2 regions of the Micromonospora arida genome follow, and region 2 is predicted to be linked to the other one. Evidence: predicted binding sites of a transcription regulator. Region 2 holds the regulator's gene; the other holds the start of a gene.
The links. Region 2 encodes HspR, which represses chaperone genes until heat shock. Its sites were predicted from a motif close to TTGAGTNNNNNNNACTCAA; they were not measured.
Positions count from the first base shown of each region.

Region 1: a site for HspR is predicted at 4,347-4,365, ahead of lon (endopeptidase La). Genes of this name have one in related genera too.

Region 1 is NZ_JBIALC010000001.1:322,065-328,341, forward strand. Features, by position in the region: gene ACFYP0_RS01615 (hypothetical protein) at 1-90, shown strand, start outside; gene ACFYP0_RS01620 (hypothetical protein) at 385-1,659, shown strand; gene ACFYP0_RS01625 (histone-like nucleoid-structuring protein Lsr2) at 1,786-2,133, opposite strand; gene ACFYP0_RS01630 (response regulator) at 2,277-2,900, opposite strand; gene ACFYP0_RS01635 (manganese catalase family protein) at 2,984-4,246, shown strand; gene lon (endopeptidase La) at 4,384-6,277, shown strand, end outside.
Region 2 is NZ_JBIALC010000016.1:34,957-41,233, forward strand. Features, by position in the region: gene dnaK (molecular chaperone DnaK) at 1-19, shown strand, start outside; gene grpE (nucleotide exchange factor GrpE) at 68-823, shown strand; gene dnaJ (molecular chaperone DnaJ) at 909-2,090, shown strand; gene ACFYP0_RS30520 (heat shock protein transcriptional repressor HspR) at 2,121-2,561, shown strand; gene ACFYP0_RS30525 (hypothetical protein) at 2,698-2,892, shown strand; gene ACFYP0_RS30530 (hypothetical protein) at 3,346-3,777, opposite strand; gene ACFYP0_RS30535 (GNAT family N-acetyltransferase) at 4,043-4,408, shown strand; gene ACFYP0_RS30540 (cation:proton antiporter) at 4,397-5,611, opposite strand; gene ACFYP0_RS30545 (cation:proton antiporter regulatory subunit) at 5,617-6,117, opposite strand.

The sequences.
Region 1 (6,277 bases), on a different contig from region 2:
GGCGAGTGGACCGCCCGGATCGCCGCGCTGAGCCAGCGCCGCCACGAACTGGTCGGCGGTTTCGCCTTCGACCACCTCTGCGCCGACTGACCAGCGCCGTTTCACCTGCTGATCCCTGCTCCGCACCGGCTCCGTGTCGGGTCGCGGCAATTTCCTGTGCGTCTGTTGAACCTTCCCGGCCGCCGCCCCGTACTCCTGCGCGAATGAACAGGATCTCCCCATCCGCGTCCACCGGGCGCGGGAGACGGTGCGGAAAGGGCATCGTCGGCCATCGACGCATTACCGGGTAGGCCACGGTGGGTCACCACCGCGGCGTGCCACCTCACATCCGTCGGTCCGCCGAGGGCAGAAATCCACTACCGGATCGAGAAGGAGAGCAATTCGATGCGCAGGTCCACTCGGGCGCGCCGGCCTTCCGGCAACGCGCGGAGCAAGCGTCTGCTGGCAGTTGTCGGCACGCTCGCGGTCTTCGGCGGAGTTGTCGCCGTGACTCAGATTTCGTCGGCCCAGGACCGGCGGACAAATAAGCCACGTCCGGCTTCCGGGCAGTGCGTGGAGCCGAGCCCGGGCGCGACCGCGCCGACCGGCGGCGGCTCGACCACCCGGACCTGGCAGAACGGTCGGTGGGTGCGTAATCACTGGGGTGACGGACAGCAGTCGGTCCCCGAGTGCGAGGACGGCAAGGACGGCACGGTGGGCACCGGTACGGCCATCGCCTGTCCGGACGTGGCGGCCAAACTGCCGCAGGTGCCGAACCGGGCGCGGGCCGAGGTGGACCGCAACCTCGCCCAGTTGCAGACCCAGATCGCCGAGGCGGACCGCCGCCTCGCCGCCGAGGGCAACAAGGGTGAGGCGTTCATCCGCAGCGCGATCCTCCAGCCGTTGGCCGGCAAGCGCCGCGCCGTGCTGGACCGGATCACGACCGCCATCGACCGGGTCGGACCTCGGCCGCAGGGCCTCGCGCAGCTCGCCGAGTGCCAGGTGCAGCCCACCGGCGGCACGGGCGGCAACAACGGCGGCGGTACCTCACCCACCACGACCCCTGGTGGCGGCAACAACGGTGGCGGCACCTCACCCACCACGACTCCTGGTGGTGGCACCGCGCCCGGCGCCGGGCTCGGTGTGCTCGCCAACGACTGCGACGAGAGCCAGCTCGAGCCGCACAACGGTTTCCAGAACGGCAACCGTTGCGTGAGCACCGAGTTCGGTGAGGTCGGCGCGGCGGCCAACAACCCGTCGCTGCTGATCACCCAGTTCCCCGACCAGGTCGGCCAGAACCAGCCCTTCACCCTGCGGGTCAGCACCCGCAACCTGGTCCGGGACCGCTTCCTGGCCGCCGGTCAGGGTGGCTACTACGTGGAGAGCTCGCTCCTCAACGACCAGGGCCTGGTCCGCGGTCACTTCCACACCGCCTGCCGGATGCTGAACAGCCTGACCGCTCCGCCGGAGCCGCAGGAGGTGCCCGCGTTCTTCGTCGCGACCGAGGACGGCCGCGGTGGCGCCCAGCCCGACGAGGTGACGATCCAGATTCCGGGCCTGCCGCAGTCCGGTACCGCCCAGTGCTCCGTCTGGGCCGGTGACGGCTCGCACCGCCTGCCGATGATGGAGCGGGCCAACCAGACCCCCGCCTTCGACTCGGTGCGCATCGACGTCAACTGAGCTGACGTACCAACGGCGGCCGGCCACCCGGGGCGACAACCCGGGGTGGCCGGCCGCCGCTTCGTTTCCGGTGCCCGGACAAACGGCGGGGCCCCGCCGTTTCCGGCGGGGCCCCGTCGAGTCGCGTCAGCGGCTCTTGTACGCCTCGACGACCTCAACCGGGATCCGGCCCCGCTCGGAAATCTTGTAGCCGTTCTTGACGGCCCATTCCCGGATGGCCCGGTTCTGCTCCCGATCCATTCCCGCGCCGGCGGGTCGCCCCGGTCGCCGGACCGAACGGGTGCTCTCCACCGGACCGCGCCCGATCCGCCGCCCCGCATTGATGTACGGATCGAGCGCCTTGCGCAGGACGCCGGCATTCTCGTCGGAGACATCGATCGTGTAGGCCACGCCGTCGAGACTGAACTCAACCGTCCGGTCGGCCTTCCCACCGTCGAGGTCGTCGGTCAGGACCGTGATTACTTTTCTCGCCATTGCCGATTACTCCCTGTGTGCGGCGGGATGTGTCCAAAGTCTGACCTATCACCCCGGTAATCCGCAACAATATGCCTTCCATTCATTCGGCGCGTCGCGATTCCGTTACGAGCAAAACCGTGAATCGGTTCGGTGTCGAGGCTTCATTCCCCGAGGATGCCGCTGTGACCGGCGAGGGCAGCCGCCTCGGCCCGGTTCGAGACCCGCAACTTGCGCAGCAACGCGGCGGTCATCCGTTTCACCGTCTGTTCGGAGACGTGCAGTTCTTCGGCGATGTCGACGGTGCTGCGGCCGGCGGCGATCGCCCGCAGCAGCCGCCGTTCCTCGCCGTCCAGGTCGACGGCCGCGAAGCGCGTGGGTCGCAGCACGGCTCGCAGCAGTTCGGCCGGCAGCACCGCCCAGCCGTCGAGGATGGCCAGCAGTGGGGGCAGCAGCTCCTCCGGTTCGCTGGTCTTGGGCAGGAACCCCTCGGCGCCGGCTCGCAGCGCCTCGACCGCTGGCCCGGGCTCGGCGGCACCGGACATCGCGACCACCCGTACCCGTGGGGTGGTCCGCCGGATCGCGGCCACCGCCCGGATGCCGCCGGGCGGCGGCATGTGCAGGTCGACAAGGGCCAGGTCGGGGCAGTGGTTGCTGACCAGGGCCGCCGCCGCGGCGGCGTCGCCGGTCGAGGCGACCACCTCGGCGCGGCCGTTGGTGGTGATCGGGAGCAGTAACTCCAGGCCGCGGACGAAAAGCGGGTGATCGTCCACGACGACGAGTCGCAAGGTGGAGGCTCCCGGCATGTCTGCGCCGTTCCCCAGCGGGTACCGATCATGCGGGTTCGCACCGAACGAGAGGAGTCGGGTGGATGCGCGTACGGCATGGTTTGCGGGACCTGCTGCGAGGGTTGCGCCCCATTGAGCCGACACCCGACGAGCGACGGCCGACGGCGGCCGATTCGGAGTTGCTGCTGCGGGTTTTGTGCCACGAGTTCCGTACGCCGATCAGCACCCTGACGTCGCTGACCCGCGCGCTGGCCGACGAGCGTCGCGAGCTGACCGGGGACGACCGGCGGGCGCTCAGTGAGCTGGCCCGCGACCAGGCCGCCCACCTGCAGAGCCTCCTGCGCGACGCGACCGCAGGCACCGGCGTGCTGACGCCGGCTCCGCAGCCGGAGCCGGCCGTCGCGCTTGCGGGCATCCTACGGGAGGCCGCCGCGCTGGTGCCGGTCGGCCGTCGGCGGGCGCGGGCCACCCGGCGGGCGGCCTCCTGCCCGGTGCCGGCCGGACGAACCCGACAGGTACTGGTCAACCTGGTGCAGAACGCGTTGCGTTTGCAGGAGGTGTTGGGCGGCAAGTGGGGCGAGATGACGGTCGCCAACCAGTATCTCTTCCAGGGTTGGAACTGCCGACTGCCCGGCAAGTACAAGGACCTGCTGCTCGACGTCGGCACGGAGGAGATGGGCCACGTCGAGATGATCGTCACGATGATCACCCGACTGCTGGACAACGCGCCGCTGTCGCTGACCGAGGGGATCGCGGAGGACCCCGGAGGTGCCGCGACCTACGCCGGCGAGAACCCGGCGCACTTCATCCACGGTGGTGGTGGCGCCCTGCCCGCCGACTCCAACGGGGTGCCGTGGAACGGCGCGTTCATCACCGCCAGCGGCAACCTGTTGGCCGATTTCCAGCTCAACGTCACCGCCGAGGCGCAGGGTCGGCTCCAGGTCGCCCGGTTGTTCCACATGACCGACGACCCGGGCGTCAAGCAGATGCTTCGCTTCCTGCTGGCCCGCGACACGATGCACCAGAACATGTGGCTGGCGGCGATCGAGCAGCTCAAGGAGGACGGGCTGGAGGAGATGCCGGTGCCCGAGGCCTTCCCGGACTCCGGCGAGTTCACCGAGGAGTACGGCTACACCTACCTGGGTTTCTCCTCGGGCACCGACGCCGCCCAGGGGCGCTGGGCATCCGGGCCCTCGCCGGACGGCAAGGGCGAGTTCCGGTACGACGACAACCCGCGGGCGAACGCGCCGGAGCCGGTGCTGCCCCCTGGTGACCCCCGCCTGTACGGCACCAACCCGGGGGTGGCCGGCTCGGTGGTGAACACGGTGAAGAGCAAGCTCACCTGAGGTGCCTCGTCGGGTCGCCCGCCGGTCCCCGGGCGGTTCGACGGACCGACCGGAAGAGTGGCCTGGGTCACAGATCGGAACAAGGGGAACGCTTTGTTACTTGAGTGAGACACGCTCAACTCAACGCGAGGTGTTCGATGGCAACTCTTCCGGTACTTCCGCTGACCGACGCCGTACTGCTGCCCGGCATGGTCATCCCGGTGACCCTCGACCCCACCACCCAGGCCGCGATCGACGCGGCGCGTGCGACCGGCGACCGCAAGCTGCTGGCCGTGCCGCGCATCGACGGCGAGTACGGCCCGGTGGGCGTGGTCGCCACCATCGAGAAGGTCGGCCGGCTGCCCGAGGGTGAGCCCGCCGCCGTCATTCGTGGCCTGTCCCGGGCCCGGATCGGCTCCGGCGTGCCCGGCCCCGGTGCCGCCCTCTGGGTCGAGGCGACCGAACTCGACGAACCCGCCTACGCCGGTCGGGCCCGGGAACTCGCCCGCGAGTACCGCGCCCTGGTGACATCCGTGCTCCAGCAGCGGGGCGCCTGGCAGGTCATCGACGCGGTGGAGCGGATGACCGACCTCTCCGAGCTGGCCGACTCGGCCGGCTACGCGCCCTGGCTGACCCTGGAGCAGAAGACCGAACTGCTGGCCGCGCCGGACGTCACCGCCCGGCTGGAGTTGCTGGTCGGCTGGGTGAAGGACTACCTGGCCGAGCAGGAGGTCACCGAGCAGATCAACAGTGACGTCCGCGAGGGGCTGGAGAAGTCCCAGCGCGAGTTCCTGCTGCGCCAGCAACTCGCCGCGATCCGCAAGGAGCTGGGCGAGGACGAGCCGGACGGCTCCGCCGACTACCGGTCCCGCGTCGAGTCCGCCGAGCTGCCGGAGAAGGTGCGCGAGGCGGCCATGCGCGAGGTCGGCAAGCTGGAGCGGGCCAGCGACGCCTCCCCGGAGGCGGGCTGGATCCGTACCTGGCTGGACACCGTCCTCGAAATGCCGTGGGGCACGCGTACCGAGGACAACACCGACCTGGCCGCGGCCCGGGCGGTGCTCGACGCCGACCACGCCGGCTTGTCCGACGTGAAGGACCGCATCCTGGAGTACCTGGCGGTGCGCAACCGGCGTGCCGAGCGCAACCTCGGTGTGGTCGGCGGACGCGGCTCCGGCGCGGTGCTCGCCCTCGCCGGTCCTCCCGGGGTGGGTAAGACCAGCCTCGGCGAGTCCGTGGCGCGGGCGCTCGGGCGTAACTTCGTCCGGGTGTCGCTCGGCGGCGTCCGCGACGAGGCGGAGATCCGCGGGCACCGACGCACCTACGTGGGGGCGCTGCCCGGTCGGATCGTCCGCGCGCTGCGCGAGGCCGGTTCGATGAACCCGGTCGTGCTCCTCGACGAGGTGGACAAGCTGGCCGCCGGCTACGCCGGTGACCCGGCCGCCGCCCTGCTGGAGGTGCTCGACCCGGCCCAGAACCACACCTTCCGGGATCACTACCTGGAGGTCGACCTCGACCTGTCCGACGTGCTCTTCCTGGCCACCGCCAACGTGGTGGAGTCCATCCCCGGCCCCCTGCTGGACCGGATGGAGCTGGTCACCCTGGACGGGTACACCGAGGACGAGAAGGTCGCCATCGCCCGCGACCACCTGCTGCCCCGGCAGCGGGAGCGGGCCGGGCTGACCGTCGACGAGGTCAGCGTCGCCGATGAGGCTCTCGCGCTGATCGCGGGGGAGTACACCCGGGAGGCCGGTGTCCGGCAGCTCGAGCGTGCCCTGGCCAAGATCCTGCGCAAGGTGGCGGTGACGCTGGCGACGGACCCGACGCCGGTACGCGTCGGCACCGACAACCTCGCCGGCTACCTGGGTCGGCCGAAGTTCACCCCGGAATCGGCCGAGCGCACCGCCGTGCCCGGCGTGGCCACCGGCCTGGCCGTCACCGGTGCCGGTGGGGACGTGCTCTTCATCGAGGCGACCAGCATGGAGGGCGAGCCGGGGCTGACCCTGACCGGCCAGCTCGGTGACGTGATGAAGGAGTCGGCGCAGATCGCGCTCT
Region 2 (6,277 bases):
CGAGGACGGCAAGAAGTGACTGTCGGCCTCCGACACGTTTCCACCGCGAAGGGGATGAGGTAGCCGCATGACGCAGAAGCCACGAGCCGCCGACCCGGGCGACACCGGGTCGACGCCGGGTGGCTCCGCGACCACGGAGCCGACCGGCGACGGGGAGCGGGTCGTCATCCGCAACAACCGCAAGCTCGTCGACACCGCCGAGCCGGAGGGGACCGCCGCCGACGCGGAGACCGGTGTGCCGGCCGAGGGTCTGGTCGAGGACGCCGAGGTCGTGGTCGACGAGATCGAGGTCGAGGTCAACTCCACCGACGGGCCGGAGCCGTCCGGTCCGCCGGTGGTGGACGCCCCGGCGCAGCCGGTGGACGGCGGCGGCGCGGGCATCTCGCTCGGCGCCGAGCTGGAAGCGCTCCGGGCCGAGCTCGACGAGCGGACCAGGGACCTGCAGCGGGTGTCGGCGGAGTACGCCAACTACCGCAAGCGGGTCGACCGCGACCGCAGCCTCGTACAGGAGCAGGCGACCGGCTCGGTGCTGGCCGCGCTGCTGCCGATCCTGGACGACCTGGACCGGGCCCGGGAACATGGCGACCTGGTCGGGCCGTTCGGCACGGTGGCGGAACAACTCACCACCGCGCTGGGCAAGTTCGGCCTGAACGCCTTCGGCGAGCAGGGCGACCCGTTCGATCCGACCCGGCACGAGGCGGTCGCGCACCAGACCTCGGCCGACGTCAGCGAGCCGACCTGTGTACAGGTCATGCGACGCGGCTACCAGCTCGGTGAGCGGCTGCTGCGCCCCGCGCTGGTCGCGGTCGCGGATCCGGAATAGTGCCAGACAGTGACCGGGCCGTCCCGCCCACCGCTCAGCGGTGGGCGGGACGGCCGGGCCACCAGGGTCGGAAGGAGGTGGACCGGTGAGTTCGAAGGACTGGATCGAGAAGGACTTCTACGCCGTGCTCGGCGTGGACAAGGCCGCCTCCGCGGATGACATCAAGAAGGCGTACCGCAAGGTGGCCCGGGAGTCGCACCCGGACCACAACCCGGGCGACCCGAAGGCCGAGGAGCGGTTCAAGGCCGCGTCCGAGGCGTACAACGTGCTCTCGGACAGTGGTCGCCGTCGCGAGTACGACGAGATGCGTTCGCTCTTCGGCTCGGGCGCGTTCCGGCGCAACGCCCGGGGCGGGGGTCAGCCGGGCGGCATGCCGTTCGACGTGTCCGACATGTTCGGCGGCGGCGGGGGCGGTGACCGTCGCTTCGGCGGCGCCGGCTTCCAGGACCTGTTCAGCTCGATCTTCAGTGGCGGTCAGGCCGGTGGGCAGGCCGCACCACGCGGTCCGGCCCGTGGTCGGGACGTGGAGACCGAGGTGGCGCTGGACTTCGGCGACGCGGTGCGTGGGGTGACGCTGCCCCTGACGCTGCGCGCGCCGGGGGTCTGCGACACCTGCCACGGTAACGGGGCCAAGCCCGGCACCCAGCCGCGTACCTGCCCGGTCTGTCATGGTGCCGGCGTGACCACCCGCAACCAGGGGTCGTTCAGCTTCTCCGAGCCGTGCCGCAACTGCCAGGGCGTCGGCACCGTGGTCGAGGAGAAGTGCCCGGAGTGCCACGGCAGCGGCGGTGTCACCAAGACCCGCACCATGAACGTGCGCTTCCCGGCCGGTGTGGCCGACGGTCAACGCATCCGGCTGGCCGGGCGTGGCGAGCCGGGCGAGCGCGGTGGCCCGGCTGGCGACCTCTTCGTGCACGTCAAGGTTCGGCCGGACGAGCTGTTTGGGCGTACCGGGGACGACCTGACGCTGACCGTGCCGGTCACCTTCGCGGAGGCCGTGCTCGGCACTGACCTGCGGGTGCCCACGCTCGACGGTGCGATGACCCTGCGGGTGCCGCCGGGAACGCCGAGCGGGCGGGTGCTGCGGGCCCGGGGCAAGGGTGTGGTCCGACGCGACGGGCAGGCCGGTGACCTGCTGGTCACGCTGGACGTGGTGGTGCCGGCCCGGTTGTCGGACGAGGCGCGCACGGCGCTGGAGTCGTTCGCCGAGCAGACCCCGCCGGCAGCCCGGGAACATCTCGACGCACGGGTGCGTCGAGTCAGTTAGTCCGGTGGAATGGACGCGGAGGTGAGCGGGATGTCGGGCGAGTTCCTCGGTTCGGGCGACCCTGCCTACGAGGCCAAGGTGCTGATGATCTCGGTAGCGGCACGGATGGCGGGGATGCACCCGCAGACCCTGCGCCAGTACGACCGACTGGGGCTGGTACAGCCCGGCCGGGCCGCTGGTGGCGGACGTCGCTACAGCGTCCGCGACGTGGTGCTGCTGCGCGAGGTGCAGCGGCTCAGCCAGGACGACGGGATCAACCTGGCCGGCGTCAAGCGGATCATCGGGCTGGAGCGGCTGCTGGAGCAGGCGCAGCAGCGGGTGGCCCGGCTGGAGGCGGAGCTGGACGCCGCGTACCGCCGCGTGGCGGAGCTGGAGTCGTTGGCCCGCTTCCCGGGCCGGGATCTGGTGCCGACCAACCGCACCTCGACCGCCCTGGTGGTGTGGCGCCCCCGCCGAACGCCCGATCGCTGACCTGCCACTCACCCGGATCTGTCTTTTCGGCCCGGACCGCGCTGGATTCCCGGCGCGGTCCGGGCCGCTTCGGTTAGCCTGTCGATAAGGGTCCAATCCGCTTAATCCGGACCTACCGACATGGCGAGGGGGAGCGATGGCGGAACCGGCGAAGAAGGTGGCCCAGCAGACCGAGGACCGGTTGGAGAACCTGGCCGAGACCGTCCGCGAGAAGTTCGACAAGGTGACCGAGGGGACCTACCGGGACCGGATCATCGGGGGCCGGTTCGCCGAGGACGGCGACCACGCCGGCGAACCTGGCCGAGCCGAGACGGAACGCAAGCAGGATTGACCGGTGACCGACGTGCGGGCCGGGACCCACGGGGGGTCCCGGCCCGTTCGCCGTAATCGGCGGTCCCAGCCCGCGGCCGTAATCGGGGGTCCCAGCCCGTTCGCCGTTATCGACCGCGGACCGGTGACGCCGCCTCCTGGGCGTCGGGCCGACGCGCAGGTCCTTTCGAGCTGAATCGTTTACGACATCACGTCACACCTCTGCTTTGACCGACCTCGACCGATCCTGGTCGGGCTGGGCGAAGCGATCCTGGCCGGGCCGCCCTCGACCGATCCTGGTCGGGCTGGGCGGAGCGATCCTGGCCGGGCCGGCCTCGACCGATCCTGGTCGGGCGATCCTGGCCGGGCTGGGCGTGAATCGTTTGCGACATCAGCTCCAAAGGGCCGCGAACAGCAACGCCACCCCGCAGCCGCTGGCGAGGGAGCCGCTGGCGAGGGAGCCGCCTGAGCGGTCTCAGCCGAGGCGGCGGTTCTCGCGGACCAGGCCGCCCTCGCACCAGTCCCGGTAGATGAAGAGGTCCGGTCGGGCCAACAGCACCCGGCCGTTGTGCGCCCAGACCTTCATCAGTTCGTCGCCGTCACGCTCGGCCTGTTCGACGAGCTTGCGGAAGCGGCGCTTGGGGTGGGCGCGGAAGTTCGTCCGGATGCCGTCGGCCGCGTAGATGTAGAGGCAGTGCAGCGCGAAACGTCGGGCCGGGCAGCTTGGATCCATCGCCAACTCGAAGAGCGTCAACACCAGCCGGTCGCCGGAGACCAGCAGGTCCCAGTCCGGTGGCATCGAGGCCAACGGCACCGAATCGGGCTTGTACGCCCAAGCTCGCAACTCCGCCGGAGTCGGATCGACGGGGTTGGCGAAGCCGTGGAACGTCGACTCCTGCACGCTCACCGGCCAACCTTCCGCTCTCGCCCGCGTTTGGCAACGCTGCCTGCGGACCCTGGCTGCTGGGGCGAAACGGTAACCCGCCGTCGGGTGCTGCGGTAGTACCCGTGAGGAGCAATTCCGCAACCGTTGGCATGGGCGGGTCCACTGCATCGACGGCCCAGCCGATGATGCTCCTATGACAATCCATGTTCGACGGTTACAGAGGGGCGCCCAAGCCCAGTTTGTCGAGGGGCTGGAGTGGCTTTTCGCCCCTCCCGGCAGCCGTCCCGTGGATTGGGACCGCGACCGCGCCGTCGAGCGGACCGCGCAATTGCTCGCCCACGAAGACGTCGCACTCTTCGAGGCGCGATCGGATGAGGATCAGTTGGTCGGCGTGGCCAGCGTCTACGTGGACATCATCTCGGTGCGCTTCGGCCGTCGGGCTTCGATCGAGGATCTCGCTGTGCATCCCGAGTGGCGTTCCCGGGGTGTCGGCTCCAACCTCCTGGCGGCGGCCAGGGCGTGGGCGCACGAACAGGGCGCCGACTACGTCTTCCTGGAGTCCGGCCTCGCCCGGACCGAGGCGCACCGGTTCTACCGTCGCGAAGGTGCGACCCACGCCGCCGCGGCGTTCAGGTGGAGCTCAGAGCGCTGAGTCGACGACCGGGATCGGTTCCCGCCGTTGGGCCGCCGCGCGGTTGCGCAGCCACCGCTTGAACCACGGGAAGTCCGGCAGCCGGGCCAGGATCGGCCCGGTCACCACGGTGATCAGGACGTACGTCGCGGCCAGCGCTGCCAACCGCGGCTCGACGCTCCCGGCAGCCACCGCGAGACCGGCGATGACGATGGAGAACTCACCTCGGGGTACGAGTGCCAGGCCGGTCCGCCATCGACCGGGTTCCGCGATGCCGACCCGGCGGGCGGCGAGGTAACCGGTGAGCGTCTTCGTCGCCATGGTGACCACTGCCAACGCGAGCGCCGGCAGTAGCACCGGCGGGATGTCCTGTGGGTTGGTGACCAGGCCGAAGAAGACGAAGAACACCGCCGCGAAGAGGTCCCGCAGCGGCGAGAGCAGCTCGGTCGCGTGGTGCGCCACCGGGCCGGAGAGCGCGATGCCGACCAGGAACGCGCCGACCGCCGCCGACACCTGAAGCTTTGCCGCGAGCCCGGCGATCAGCAGGGTCAGACCGAGTACGCCGAGTAGCAGCGCCTCCGGGTCCTTCGCCGACAGGGCCGAGGAGATCAGGTGGCCGTACCGGATGGCGACCACCAGCACGAGCAGCACCGTGCACACCGCGACGGTGAGTGCGATGCCGCCACCGAGCAGGCCGGTGCCGGCCAGCACCGCGGTGACCAGTGGCAGGTAGAGCGCCATCGCCAGGTCCTCGATCACGAGGACCGAGAGGATCACCGGGGTTTCCCGGTTACCGAGTCGTCCCAGGTCGGCGAGGACCTTGGCGATCACGCCGGAGGAGGAGACCCAGGTGATGCCGCCGAGCACCAGGGCGGCGACCCAGTCCCAGCCGAGCAGCAGGGCGAAGGCCGCGCCGGGCAGCGCGTTGAACACGCCGTCGATCAGCCCGGCCGGGGCTGCCGAGCGGAGGTTGCCGACCAGTTCGTTGGCCGAGTACTCCAGACCGAGCATCACCAGCAGCAGGATGACGCCGATCTCGGCGCCGACCGCGAAGAACTCCTCGCTGGCCGCGAGCGGGAGTAGCCCGCCGTGCCCGAACGCGAGCCCAGCGAGCAGGTAGAGGGGGATGGGCGAGAGGCCGAAACGCCGGCTCAGCCGGCCGAGGAGCCCAAGCAGCAGTAGCAGCGCGCCGACTTCGACGAGCAGAGTGGTGGAATCGTGCATCCGCCTCAGCCGTCCGGGTCACTGTCGGCGAGGATGGCGGACACGCCGTCGAGACCTCTACGGGTCCCGACAACGACCACCACATCGCCGGCCGCGAAGCGGAAGGAGGGGAGTGGCGAAACGATCACTTCGCCTTCGCGCAGCACCGCCACGATGGAGGCGCTGGTGCGGGTACGCGCCTTGGTGTCGCCGAGCTTCCGATTCACGTACGGCGAGCCGGCCGTGATCGCGATCTGCTCGGTGAGCAGACCGGCGGCCTGCTCGCGGAGCCCGGAGAGCTGGCCGAGCATCAGCGACGCGCCGAGGATGTCGGCCAGAGCCTCGGCCTCGTCATCGGTCAGCGGAATGTCCGACTGGCAGGCGTCGGGGTCGTCGGGATCGTAGAGAACGAGATCACGGCGGCCGTTGCGGTGGGAAACGACGCCCAGGCGGCGTCCGGACTCCGTCACCAGATCGTGACGTACCCCGATCCCGGGTAAGGCGGTCTGCTCGACACGTACTCGCACCCTCCAAGGCTACCGCTTCATGAACAAAGCGCAGATCTTGGAGGGACAGCCCTCCTCGGGCCTGCCCGGACGTAGCTCAAAGGCCATGATCGACTCGATTTCATTGAAGTCGGGGTATCCGGCGCGGCGGGACGCCCCGACTTCCTGAAAGCCGAGTGGA